Regions from separate parts of the Halomonas sp. LC1 genome, predicted to be linked through region 2. Evidence: predicted binding sites of a transcription regulator. Region 2 holds the regulator's gene; each other region holds the start of a gene.
What was found. Region 2 encodes FNR, which switches genes on or off when oxygen is low (the NO sensors DNR and NnrR bind a similar motif). Its sites were predicted from a motif close to TTGATNTANATCAA; they were not measured.
Positions count from the first base shown of each region.

Region 1 (4,472 bases), on a different contig from region 2:
TTAGGCCAGCAGGCAGCGGCGGAAATCGCCATTCAAGACGTCATGGCACACAACCGCCATGCACTGGAGCTGATCTGCGCCGAGAACCCCAGACCTTCCATGCCCCACGCCGATGGGCAGGTCGACCCTGGCTCCCGAGCCGAAGCATGGCAGTACCGCACGCTGATGCGTGACCAGTGGCGCACGACTCCTGGGGCGCTGGAGTGGCTAGCCAACCACCGCTGAGCCTCCCTGACGGTCTTATTGGCCTGCCCCGTTCACCGGGGCAGGCACGAGCTGCTTGTCGCGGCTGATCCAGATCGCCAGCACAATGGCGGGTAGGCCGAGCAGAGTGGCCACAACGAAGAACGTGGCATAGCCCTGGGCACTCACGACGATCCCACCAAACCCGCTGAGGAATTTCCCTGGCAGCGTCATCAGTGACGAAAACAGCGCGTACTGCGTGGCGGTATACGCGCGCGAGGTCAAGCTCGACAAAAACGCGATGAATACCGCGCTGGCGAGGCCGTTAGCGAGGTTATCACCGATGATCGTCACCACCAGCATCGGCACCTGATTGCCAATCAGCGCAAGCACCGCAAACAACAGGTTGGTGACCATCACCAGCCCTGCGCCAAAAATCAGCAGTGGGCCAATGCCATAGCGGGCCACCAGTAGACCGCCAAGAATCCCCCCGGCAATGCTCATGGCAATCCCAAATATATTGGTGACGTTGGCAATGGTCGCCAGTGAAAAGCCCAAGTCGATATACAGCGGGTTGGCCATGGAGGCCATGGCCAAGTCGCTGATGCGAAACACGGCAATAAATAGCAAAATGCCCATCGCCTTCACGCCAAAGCGACGAAAGAAGTCGGTAAACGGGCACACGATGGCGCCAATCACCCAGGCGCCCATACGCCGCAGCGGTTTCGGCTGGCCCCGGCTGTCGCGGATGAAGGCGCGCACTTTGGGCTCGTGGATGAGCTGCACGGTCAGCGAAGCGCGTTGGGGCTCCGGTCGAATCAAGACGGTGAGCACGCCAATGCCGACCAGAGCCGCCATGGTGAGGTAGGCGGCGTGCCACGACACCGCCGAAGCCACATACAGCGCACCGGCACCCGCCGCCAGCAGCCCGCCGCGATAGCCGATGATATAGGTGGAGGCCATGGCCGCTTGGACATCGTCATTGGCGGATTCGATACGGTAAGCGTCTATCGCAATATCCTGCGTCGCAGAGCCAAACGCCACCAGCAGCGCAAAGGCGGCCACCCAGCCCAAATTACCCACGGGGTCGACGCCCGCTAAGCCAATGAGGCCAGCGGCAATCATGCCTTGGGCCAGCAGCATCCAGCCTCGTCGTTGCCCAAACGCCCGCGTCAGTAGCGGTAGAGCAAGCCGGTCCACGACAGGTGCCCAGAAGAATTTGATCGAGTAGAGCATCCCGATCCAGGCAAAAAAGCCGATAGCGGCAACGTCGACGCCATCGCTACGCAGCCAGGCAGAGAGCGTGGAAAACACCAGTAAAAAGGGCAGGCCAGCGGAAAAGCCTAAAAACAGCATGGTGATCACTGGCGCTTTGCAGTAAATACCAAGCGCCGCCAGCCAACTGCGCTGGGGAGTCGGGGTGGGCATGTAAGGACGTACTCCCAAAAGAAAACATCGGTGACGTGGCCCGCTGAAAAACCCGACGATGTTAGACTGTGTCTAGGGTTCATGGTCAGCGTTCCATGACAAAGCCGACAGCTTACCGGAGAGGAGTTTTCCATGTCGATTACCGCCCATCAGGTAGTGACCTTGCACTACGTGCTTAGCGATGTGCTCAGCGATGGCAGCACCCGCGTGTTGGATGACTCCCAGGCGCGTCAACAACCTTTGGAGTATCTGCACGGCCACGACAACATTCTGCCGGGCCTGGAGCGTGATTTGGCCGGTAAAACGGCAGGCGACGAGCTGCGCGTTACGCTGGCACCCGCCGACGCGTATGGCGTGCGTAACGAAGACCTGGTGCAAGAGGTGAGCCGCGCCTCGTTTGGCGGTGCGGCGATCGAACCCGGCAGCCGGTTTCAGACCGAGGGTGAGGCTGGCCCGCAGATCGTCACGGTGCTCGCCATCGACGGCGATAACGTCACCGTGGACACCAACCATCCGTTGGCAGGCCACACGCTGCGCTATCAGGTGACGATTTTGGACGTTCGTGAGGCGACCCGTGCCGAGCTTGCCAAAGGCCACCCGCTGCCCCCAGGCACCGAGCACCGTAGCGTAGAAGACCGCAAAGTTCTTTAAGCCCCCAAAAAACTGACCTGCATCAAGTTCGCGATCGCCGCCATGGTGGTCATTGGTAAAGCTTGATCCAGGTCAGTTTCCTCTTTTCTGGACGCAGTACGATGGCCCCATACATCACGGCGAGAGGGGAACATTATGTACTGGGACGAGGCTGTTATTTTCGGCTTGGCCACTGTCGCTTTAGTGATCGCTTTTATGGTGGGTTGGGTAGGTTTCGTGATTCGCGATCATTTGCGCAAAGGCGAACGTAAAAAGTCGTGACGCCGACGATGCTTTAGCGCGAGCGCGACACGGCTCCAGCCAATCGGCTGTGACAGTCGTCAGGGGAGGGGGCTTACGCCAAGGTGTAAGCTTCCTGTTGCCGGCCCAATGGGCCGGCTTTTTTATGCCGCGTGTTTATACCGCGTCATGCCATGGAGGAGGAGAGGTAAGAGGCGGTTGAAGAGAAATAAGACGGAAGCGTGAGTGTTAATTGGCGTTGAAAAGCATTGGCGGTCATGCTCTGGTAAAGTGCCTCGACCACTATCGTGCACTAAACCAAACTAGGAAGCTGACCGCGATGAAGGCTGTTCTGTCTCGTTTGTCCTTACGTTGCAGTGGGGCGCTCTCAAAAGCAGCTAGGGGGCTCGTCGTTTTACTGCTTGTCGGCGTGCCACTCAGCGCCAGTGCCCAGGCGCTTAGCCTGATCAATGGTGATTCCACACAAAAAGTCGCGCTGGGGGATCTGCGCGATCGCGCCGATACGAGCTTTACCGTTTTCGACCCCTTTCAAGGCCGCGACGTGGAGATGCGCGGGGTCTCCTTTCGTGACTTTTTGATCGAGCATTTTGGCGAGGTGCCGCCCACGCTGCACTTCACCGCCTGGGACGATTACGAGGTAAGCCTGGGGGGCTGGGATGACCCGACCTGGTATTTGGTGACCATCGAGGAGGGTGAGCCGTTGACCCTGCGCTCGCGGGGGCCGATTCGATTGGTCGAGCGTGAATACACGGGGCGCGATGTCGAGAACTTGCGCGACTTCAACGACTGGATTTGGATGATTCGTAGCATCGAGGCGCAGTGGTGATGTCTACCGAGCCTGAGAAGCCGCCCGAGCCGCCGGTTCGCTGGAGATCGGGCAGGCTGTTTACCTGGCTCTCGCTGAGCTTGATGAGCTTCGTGGGGCTGATGGTGCTGATCGTCTACGAAGCACGCTGGGTCTATCCGGAAATCCAGGCGTACTTTAGCCAGACCGGCAGCCTGACGGGCCAGCAGTTGGCCACCCGGGCTCGGGGGTACGTGCAGCGTGCCCAAGAGGAGCTGCTCGTCGCGACGTCGCCGTTGGAGGTTGGCAATGCCCGCCACTCGTTGGAATTAGCCTATGGGCTCTTCGACGTAGATATCTATCGGCAGAAGTACGCCTGCACCGCCCCCAGTCTAGCGCTCATGGATGACATCGCCGACCTGCTCGACACCGAGCAAATCGACCCCTTCGACGCCGCCCACGCGCTGTTCGTACCGGTGCAGTGCTTGACCAGTATCGAAATGAATCAGCTCGACCGTCGTGGTATGGCCATCAACGACTTTTCATCCAGCACTCGCCGTCACAACCAAGTAATGACCTACTCCAGTGTGCTGATTTTTGCCCTTGGCCTGCTGTTCTGGGTCATGCACCAACGTCAGCTCAAACGCACCGAGCGAGCGAACGCAGAAAAATTTGCCTGGATGGCCAGGGCCATGCGCGACCCGCTGACCGGCATCGGTAATCGGAGCGCGCTCTATCAGGACGTGGCGAGGTATTCGGGGCGCTCCATGGGGCTGATTCTGGTCGATATCGATTTTTTCAAGCAGTACAACGATGCCCTCGGTCACCCTGAGGGAGATCGCCTGCTCCGCCGACTGGCGACGCTGCTGGAGGATGCCCTGGGCGAAGAGGCCCGGCTCTACCGGCTGGGAGGCGATGAGTTCGCGGCGCTGCTGCCATGCCCCAGCGACCAAGCGCTAACCCAATTTTGTGAGGCGCTGCAGGTGGGGTTAGAGGCCGCCCAATGTCCTCATCCTGCGCATCCTGATAATAAAGATTTGACTTTGAGCATTGGGGGCGCGCGCTTTGTGGCCGATGCCACCTCCTTTGCTGGGGCCTATGCAGCGGCCGACAAAGCGCTTTATCAAGTGAAAACCGCTGGGCGAGATGGCTGGCAAATCACTGCAAGCGCATGACGTCGTCGTAC
Region 1 covers NZ_JASSPG010000003.1:83,835-88,306, forward strand. Annotated here, with positions in the region: gene QIT27_RS06075 (SEC-C domain-containing protein) at 1-225, shown strand, start outside; gene QIT27_RS06080 (AmpG family muropeptide MFS transporter) at 241-1,611, opposite strand; gene QIT27_RS06085 (FKBP-type peptidyl-prolyl cis-trans isomerase) at 1,744-2,262, shown strand; gene ccoM (cytochrome c oxidase subunit CcoM) at 2,398-2,523, shown strand; gene QIT27_RS06090 (hypothetical protein) at 2,912-3,328, shown strand; gene QIT27_RS06095 (GGDEF domain-containing protein) at 3,328-4,461, shown strand; gene QIT27_RS06100 (group I truncated hemoglobin) at 4,445-4,472, opposite strand, start outside.
Region 1: a site for FNR is predicted at 2,325-2,338, ahead of ccoM (cytochrome c oxidase subunit CcoM). Genes of this name have one in related genera too.

Region 2 (4,472 bases):
CACGATGAGCTGCTGCTCTCTTACTTTGCTCGGGCAGCGCTGCGCTTCTCGACGCCGCTGACGCTATTTGGCTCGCTGAAGAAGCCCCAACACGGTATCGATATCAAAAAAGGCGGCATCTTCCCTATCGTGCACGGCGTGCGCACCATGGCGCTTGAGCGGCGCATCAAGGCCACGTCGACCCTGGATCGCCTGGAGGCGCTGGCCATCGATGGGCGGTTGGATCGCCGGTTTGCCGATGATCTCGGCGAAGCCCTGGCGCTATTCACCGAGTTGCGTCTTCGCCAGCAGCTCCAGGACATGGAGGGCACCCACGCCAAGCGTACCAATCGGGTCGTGGTACAAGAGCTTTCTTCACTGGAACGAGACCTGTTGCGCGAAGCCCTGCACATCGTGAAAGACTTCAAGCAGCGTCTTTCCCACCGCTACCATTTGGAGTACTCGTGAGCGGAATGCGCCTGTTAGACCGACACATGACGCTGCTCAGCGGCTCGCTGAGAACGCTGCTTCAGCGAGAAAGCGACCGTCGCCGCTGGGCCTATTCGCCGTATGCCTGGCTATTTCAGCCCTACATGGGGGAAGAGTCCGTGGCCATGGCCTGCCAGGTGAGCGAGGGTCAGCCAGCGGTGATCAGCGTAGCGGCGGTGGTACTGAACCCGCGCCGTGTGCACACCAGTCGTATGTGGTGGGCCACGTTGTCGGTATCGCCCGCGCTAGTCCCTGCTACCCTGCGACGCCATCACCAGCTACACGCCACCGACGCGCCGCGCACGCCAGATGCCGAGTGCCTGACGGAGTTGGCCGACTTCATCGGCAACCGGCCGCTGGTCGGCTGGCAGTTGGAGCACACCCTCGAACCTTTGAACGGGCTGTTCAAAAGCGTATTGGGGTTTGGTCTCCCCAACGCCCAGGTGGACGTTGCCAAGTTGCACGGGCGACAGCTGCGGCGGCTGCATCCACACATCGATACCCTCGACCCGCTTGGCGTAGCGTTGGCTCGCTGGCAGCTACCGCCATTGATCTGGCCCAGCGTGGTCAGTGAAGCCACCGCCAGCGCGCTCCTCTACCTGCGTTTACAGCGTGAGATCGCCCTGACGGCCTAGGGTTTGTATTGGGTAGAGCTTCGGAGTGTTGTTAGAATACGCGCTGCTCCTTCACCCATCGGCAGTGCGACGATCATGTTACAACCTGACTACTTTGACCCTACTGCGTCAGACAGCGCGTCTGACGAGTCTCTTGCCCAGCAGCATGAGCTGCAGGATGCCAAGCAGAAGCGTGAATTCAACAAGTTGCAAAAACGCCTGCGGCGCGAAGTGGGAAATGCCATCATCGATTACAACATGATCGAAGAGGGCGACCGGGTCATGGTGTGTCTCTCCGGTGGCAAAGACAGCTACACGATGTTGGAGATCTTGCGCAATCTTCAGCGCAACGCGCCGGTCAATTTCTCGCTCGTGGCGGTCAATATGGACCAAAAACAGCCTGGTTTCCCGGAGCACGTGTTGCCCCAGTACTTAGACAAGCTGGGGGTGGAGTACCACATTCTCGAACGTGATACCTATTCGGTCGTGAAGGAGAAAACGCCGGAAGGAAAGACCACCTGCGCGCTCTGTTCACGTCTGCGCCGTGGCTCGCTGTATGGGTTTGCCGACGAGATTGGCGCCAACAAGATTGCCCTGGGTCACCACCGGGAAGATATTCTGGAAACGCTGTTCCTGAATATGTTCTTCGGCGGTACGCTGAAGGCCATGCCGCCGAAACTGCTCTCTGATGACGGGAAAAATATCGTGATTCGCCCGCTGGCGTACTGCAAAGAGGCGGACATTGCAGAGTTTTCACGGCTGATGGCGTTTCCGATCATTCCCTGCAACCTGTGCGGTTCACAGCCCAACATGCAGCGCCAGATCGTCAAAGAGATGTTGGCAGAGTGGGACAAGAAGCACCCTGGCCGTTTGGAGAGCATGTTCAAAGCCGTCACCAACGTCGCCCCTTCCCAGCTTGCTGACCGCGAGCTATTCGACTTTGCCGGTCTGGAAGCGAAGCAGGCGGCGCTGATGGAGAGCCGCATTCAGGCGTTTAACGTGTAATCGTCTGCGCCTCCTCTTCTGCCAGGGTGATGAGGCGCTGCATGTCCAAAATATTCACCTCGCGACCCGAAACGGCCACCACCTCCTGCTGCTGAAAGCGGCTGAGAATACGGCTGACCGTTTCCACCGCCAGACCTAGGTAGTTGCCCATATCGGCCCGCGACATCGACAGCCGAAAGCTGTAGGGGGAGTAACCCCGGCGACGGAAGCGGTCAGAGAGCGTAATCAAAAAGCTGGCGAGCCGCTGGTCGGCGGTTTTGCGTGACAGCAAGCGCATCATCTTACGGTCATCGCGCAGCTCTTTACTCATGCTGCGGTAAAGCTGACCACGCAGCTCGGGCAGTTCTTGGGAGAGCGACTCCAAGCGGTCGAACGGAATTTCGCATACCGTGGTCGTCTCCAGGGCAATCACGGTACCGGGGTAGTACTCTTCGTCGATACCATCCAAGCCGACCAGCTCGCTGGGCAGAAAGAAGTTGGTGAGCTGATCGTTACCGTTCCCTTCGCTGGTCACCTGTTTCAAACTGCCAGAGCGCACGGCATAAACGCTGGTGAACGCGTCGCCCTGACGAAACAGCGGTTCGCCCTTCTTCAGCGGCGAGCGACGGCGAATGATGGCATCGAACTGGCTCATATCCTCAAGCTCCAGGGCAAGCGGTAAGCACAGCGAGCTTAAACTACAGGTTTGGCAGCGCGCTTCTTGCAGCAGTGAACGTCGTTGGCTGGCAGGATATGACATGGGGGTCTCCCTTCTTATTCGCCATCATGGGTACAGGGGGGCAGGTGGCTCAAGGCGCTCACACGATCTTTGAGTAGCGCTGGCCATCCTGGCGTTGTAAGTGGGTGTCGAAGGCCATGGCCAGGTGTCGAATGAGTAGCCGCCCCACCGGGGTGGCGGTGAGCCGAAGCCCCTGACGCGTTAACAGGCCATCCCGTTCGGCGATTTCCAACCGCTCAAGGGCGTTGGCAAAGTAATCTGCGGCATCGACCTGCCAGCGCTGGCCGACAGTGTCGAGGTCAATGGCCATATCGCACATGAGCCGCTCGATGACCTCTCTTCGCATTAGGTCATCCTTATTTAAACGTAACCCTTTCACGGTCGCCAGCCTACCTTCATCTAAGGCCGCTTCATAGTCAGCGAGCCGGGTAGGGTTTTGCGCGTAGCTATCGTTGATCCGAGAAATGGCCGATACCCCCAAACCAATCAAGTCGCACTCGGCGTGGCTGGAATAGCCTTGAAAGTTGCGCTGCAGGGTGCCGTTGCGCTGCGCCTTGGCCAAGCTGTCGTCGGGGCGCGCGAAATGGTCCATGCCGATATGCACATAGCCCGCCTGGGTCAGCATCGCAATGGTGGTATGCAGCATGGCCAGCTTCTCATCGGCGCTGGGCAGGTCGGCGTCCTTGATGCGTCGTTGGGGCGCAAAGCGGGTCGGCAGATGCGCATAGTTAAACACCGACAGCCGTGCGGGACCTAGCTCGATCACTTGGCGCAGCGTGTCCGCGAAACTCTTCTCGGTTTGTAAGGGCAGGCCATAAATCAAATCGAGGTTGAGCGAGCGAAAGCCGAGCCGATGGGCTTCATCCATTAGCGTTTCGGTGAGCACCCGGGGCTGAACGCGATTGATCGCCGCTTGTACCTGTGGATCGAGGTCTTGTACGCCCAAGCTCAAGCGGTTGAAGCCCAGCGACTGCAAATGGCGCAGGGTAAAGACATCCGCCTCACGTGGGTCGATTTCGATGGCGTAATCACGGTCCGGCGCATTGGAGAGGCCAAAGCGTGCGTCTAAGCGGTCGATCAAATCGCTCATCTGAGCCAGAGTGAGAAACGTTGGCGTGCCGCCGCCCCAGTGCAGCTGCTGCACCGGACGCTTTGTATCCAAATGGCGCGCAGTGAGCACCATCTCGCGATCCAACCGTGATAAGTAGGGTTCGGCCAGAGCGGTATTTTTTGTAGCGATTTTGTTGCACGCGCAGTAAAAGCAAATTTTCCGACAAAACGGGACGTGCACGTACAGTGAGAGCGGTTTTCGGCTGGCGTTGCTGCGCGCAAGCGCCTGGCTCATATCGTCAGCAGTGAATTGGTCATGAAAAGAGAGTGCCGTCGGGTACGAGGTATAGCGCGGGCCGCTGGTGTCGTAACGGCGTAGCAGTGCGTCGTCCCAGGCAGTGGTCTCCGCCGCTGCGGAAGAGGGGTGAGCGAGGGCAGCAGTGGCGTTAACGGGCATAGGGAGCGCTCCGACGTAACAGGGCAAGCAGAAAAGCGGATGCGCCAATGTTACGCCGGTTCCACACGCAAAGGGTTGAGCTATATCAAGCAACGGCGCAATAGCCGTCGTTGTGTTCAATGCCCGGTGGGAAAGAGAAGTACCCAGAGCTGCCACAAGG
Region 2 covers NZ_JASSPG010000002.1:142,433-146,904, forward strand. Annotated here, with positions in the region: gene QIT27_RS03545 (putative nucleotidyltransferase substrate binding domain-containing protein) at 1-447, shown strand, start outside; gene QIT27_RS03550 (3'-5' exonuclease family protein) at 453-1,103, shown strand; gene ttcA (tRNA 2-thiocytidine(32) synthetase TtcA) at 1,179-2,087, shown strand; gene fnr (fumarate/nitrate reduction transcriptional regulator Fnr) at 2,077-2,826, opposite strand; gene hemN (oxygen-independent coproporphyrinogen III oxidase) at 2,885-4,312, opposite strand; gene QIT27_RS03570 (sulfite exporter TauE/SafE family protein) at 4,429-4,472, opposite strand, start outside.

Region 3 (4,472 bases), on a different contig from region 2:
AGGGGCACCACCAGGTTCATCAGACCGATGACCATGGGCATCGCAACGAAGAAGATCATGATCACGCCGTGGGCGGTAAAGATCTGATCGTAGTGTTCAGGAGGGAGATAACCTGCGGCCCCACCGGCCGCCATGGCCAGTTGCGTCCGCATCATGATCGCATCGGCAAAGCCGCGAAGCAGCATGACCAAGGCCACCACGAAGTACATGATGCCGAGCTTTTTGTGGTCGACGGAGGTAAACCACTCGTTCCACAGCCAGCCCCATTTACGGTAGTACGTCAGTGCGCCCAGTAGCGCGGCACCCCCAATCGCCATGAAGGCGGCAACGACCATAATGATCGGTTCGTGATACGGAATTGCTTCTAACGTGAGTTTTCCAAACATGCTTAACCCCCCGCTTCAACGCTTGTGGGATGGCCGCCCAAGGCGTGGTCATCACCTGCATGCTGATTGGTAACGTGGCCGATCGCGGCCTGCTGTTGCGACCCGTTGGCGCTCTCTAGCTCGCTGGATTCGCCGTGGCTATCGTGGGCATCACTGATGGCGTCACCGTGGTTTGCATGACCGCCGTGCCCACTGCCGTCACCACTGTGGAAGCTGCTGACGATCGACTCATACAGCTCGGGCGTGACCGCCGAGAAGTACTCCACCGGGTGATACTCCGTCGGCTGCGCCAAGGCTTCGTAACCATCCGGGAAGGTCAGGGTGTCGTCGGCGGCACGCACGTTTTCCACCCAGGCGTCGAATTCCGCCGGAGAGGTGACGTGGGCATCGAAGGTCATCCCAGAGAAGCCAGCACCGCTGTAGTTGGTGGAACGGCCGGGGTAGACGCCCTCTTCGTCGGCAATCAGGTGAACATCGTTATCCATGCCCGCCATGGCGTAGATCTGGCTGCCTAAGCGTGGAATGAAGAAGGCGTTCATTACCGAGCCAGAACTCACTCGGAAGCGCACGGGGGTATCTACCGGGAAGGCCAGTTCATTGACGCTAGCAATGCCCTGTTCCGGGTAGATGAACAGCCACTTCCAATCCAGCGCGACGGCTTGGATCTCCATGGGTTCCACGTCGCTTTCCAGCGGTTTGTGGGGGTCCAGGCTGTGGGAGGTTTTAAAGGTGAGAAAGGCGAGTACGGCAATGATCAAGCAGGGCACGGTCCAAACGGCCGCTTCGATGGCGTTGGAGTGCGCCCAGTCCGGCAGATACTTGGCGACGCGGTTACTGCGCCGGTAGCGCCAGCCAAACAGCAGCGTCATCACGATGACCGGAATGACCACGATCAGCATCAGCCCAAAGGAGGTCAAAATCAGCGAGCGTTGCTCAACGCCAATCTGCCCCTTGGGATCCAGCAATGCAGAACTGCAGCCCGTTAACAGCAAGCACAATGCGACGAGCACAAAAGTGCCTCGCCTGCGCCAGTGGGTAGGTAGTTGCATGGTGTGATCTCATCAGAGAGTTGTCTAAAACAGCCTGCTGCTTGGCGGACGTGTAGCCAACTAAGTAGCAAGCTAACTATCACCCCATACTTTTCCCAGAACAGTGAGCGCAACTGCGTTGCTCCGGGAAAAATATGCGCCACCTTATGGGGTTGGTGGCGAGCCTTGGCCGTGCACCTTGCGTGCATCAACTAAGACTAAAGTATTTTCTATTGATCTGGGTCAATCAGAAAGAGACGTTATGCCGCACCCTGCGCACCCGTTGGGTGCCAAGCAGCATCCTCTCTGTTTAGGCGAGCGTGACGCTCAAGGTGGGCAGTGGATGGCGCTCCAGCAGGCCAGGGGCTCGCTCATCGTCAGTGACGACGATATCGAAATCCTCCAGCGAGGCAAAATAAGCCGGGCGCACCACGCCAAATTTGCTGGCATCGACCACCAACAGCCGCTGCATCGCCGTGGCAATGGCCGCTTGTTTGGGCCCGACTTCATGAAAATGAAAGCAGCTTACGCCTCGTTCGCAATCCACGCCTGCGGCGGAGATCAGTGCTTTATTGATGCCCAAACGCTCGATAGCAGCGCCCATGCCGTCGCTGCCAAACGATTGGGAGGAGGCATAGAACAGCCCGCCCAGCAGCACCAGGCGCACGTTGGGCAACCCGGCCACGGCGTTGGCCACGTTGAGCGCATACGTCACTACGGTTAATTCGCGGAAGCGGCTGAGCTGGCCCAGCAGCGGAATCAGTGTGGAGCCGCAGTCGATGAACAGCGTGTCGCCCTCTTCGATAAAGCTGGCTGCACGCTGGCAAAGCCGCTGCTTCACTTGGTAGTGACTCGCCTGTTGTTCGGTCAAATCATACACCGGCGTCACGCCCGGGTAGCTGGCCATCACCAGCCGCCCACCCAGCAGACTAATGGCCGACGGCTGCGTTGAAAGATCCCGACGAATGGTCATTTCGGAGACGCCGCACAGCTCGGCAGCATCGCGAAGATGCAGCGTTCCCCCGCTAGCCAACGCTTCTTGCAACATCGCCATGCGCTGTGCGCTCCGATCGTTCATGTCTGGCATCTCCTTATGATTCATTTTGTTATCAGCACTAAGCCCTACCAGGCGCTCTATGCTGAGCTAGCCCCTCGCTGATTTCCACTGCTACGCACGTTTATCACCCGCACATGATGCGCTTATCACATTTAAATAGCGTTGATGTGACAATACTTGCAAATCAAAGTTAAAAAAATAACACTCAATGTTATAATTTTAACATCAACGCCAGCCCACACGACCCATAACGTCGGAACGCCAGCCCCTCTGGCCCCGAGATACAAACCTGTTGAGGCTTCCATGACTGCTCTATCCCACTCTCGTTCTTCTTCGTTCGTCACGCTTGGCGCTGGCGTTTTACTGGCCAGTGCTGCCGTAGCAACCCCTGCGTTTGCCGACGATGCCGAGCCGCAAACCCTCGACCGTCTGTGGTCGTTTGCCAACGTTTCAGTCAACTACCTGGACTGGTCGAACGGCACCGAAGCACGCACCGCCAGCAACGCGGCGAAAAGCGACTTTACGTTCGTTGAAATCGAAGGCGGCGTCGGCTTTAGCTGGGGCGAATTCTACGGCTTCTTCGATTTCGAGAACCCGACCAACGACCAGTTCGACCAAGCCAGCGGCGGTAAAGACAACTTCCGTACTGCGGGTAAAGTGACCTCTCACATCTACTTGGGCGACAGCCCGCTGTCGATTTATGCCCACCTGTACGACTTCCGCGACTACGGCTACGAGTCTCGCGAGCAAGACCAAATTCTCGGCTTGGGGTATCGCACCACGTTCGACAACGGCCTGTGGTTCAAACCGTTCATCGGTGCAGCCCGCGTGCAGAGCAATAGCTACACCGGCATGAACGGCTTCATGGCTGGCTGGGTCGCAGGCTACGACTTTACCGCCCTGAACCAAAACTTCAGCGTGACCAACTGGCACGAGCAGACCTTCGGCCGCGACGACGAGTACCTGACTCAGAACTACGTGGGCGACAAAGCAGGCAGCGTCGGTACCAACGGTGCGCTGAGCCTGTGGTGGCACCCGTCCGATCTGATCACGACAGGCGTGCAGTACCGCTACTCAGAGAATAAACTGGGCACCCCGGACGCTTATCAAAACGCGATGATCTACTCAGTGAAGTTGAACTTACTGTAATCGCTCACACTCCTCACGATCCGAAGGTACTCCCATGACCCTCATCATGAGCTTGGTTGGTATGGTCACCCTGGTGGCCATCGCCCTGATCTTCTCTTACGACCGCAAGTCGATTCGGCTGCGCACCGTGCTGGGTGCCTTCGCCATCCAGGCCGGTATTGGCGCGTTCGTGCTGTACGTGCCGTTCGGCCAGGCGGTGCTTCAGGCTATCTCGGCAGGCGTTAGCCAGGTACTGGTGTACGCCAACGACGGTATCGGCTTCCTGTTTGGTGGCTTGGCCGATGTGGAAAACGTCGGTTTCGTGTTTGCCATCAAGGTACTGCCGGTCATCATCTTCTTCTCGTCGCTGATTGCCGTGCTCTACTACCTGGGCATCATGCAGTGGGTCATTCGGATTCTGGGCGGCGCGCTGCAAAAAGCACTGGGCACCTCACGTACCGAATCGCTCTCCGCGACTGCGAACATCTTCGTCGGCCAAACCGAAGCACCGCTGGTGGTGCGTCCGTTCATTGCCCGCATGACGCCTTCGCAGCTATTTGCGGTGATGTGTGGCGGCTTGGCCTCGGTAGCCGGTTCCGTTCTGGCAGGCTACGCGGCGTTGGGCATTCCGATGGAGTATCTGGTAGCAGCCTCCTTCATGGCGGCGCCGGGTGGCCTGCTGTTCGCCAAGCTGATCATGCCGGAAACCCAAGACGCTGAAGACAGCGACAGTGTTTCCAAGGTCGATGAAGAGCTGAAAGAGCAGGACGACAAACCCACCAACGTGCTGGATGCAGCGGCCTCCGGTGCAACGTCTGGCCTAATGCTGGCAGCCAACGTCGGTGCGATGCTGCTGGCGTTCATTGGCCTGAT
Region 3 covers NZ_JASSPG010000001.1:373,186-377,657, forward strand. Annotated here, with positions in the region: gene cyoB (cytochrome o ubiquinol oxidase subunit I) at 1-386, opposite strand, end outside; gene cyoA (ubiquinol oxidase subunit II) at 389-1,435, opposite strand; gene QIT27_RS01765 (DeoR/GlpR family DNA-binding transcription regulator) at 1,725-2,492, opposite strand; gene QIT27_RS01770 (outer membrane protein OmpK) at 2,775-3,620, shown strand; gene QIT27_RS01775 (NupC/NupG family nucleoside CNT transporter) at 3,655-4,472, shown strand, end outside.
Region 3: a site for FNR is predicted at 1,648-1,661, ahead of cyoA (ubiquinol oxidase subunit II). Genes of this name have one in related genera too.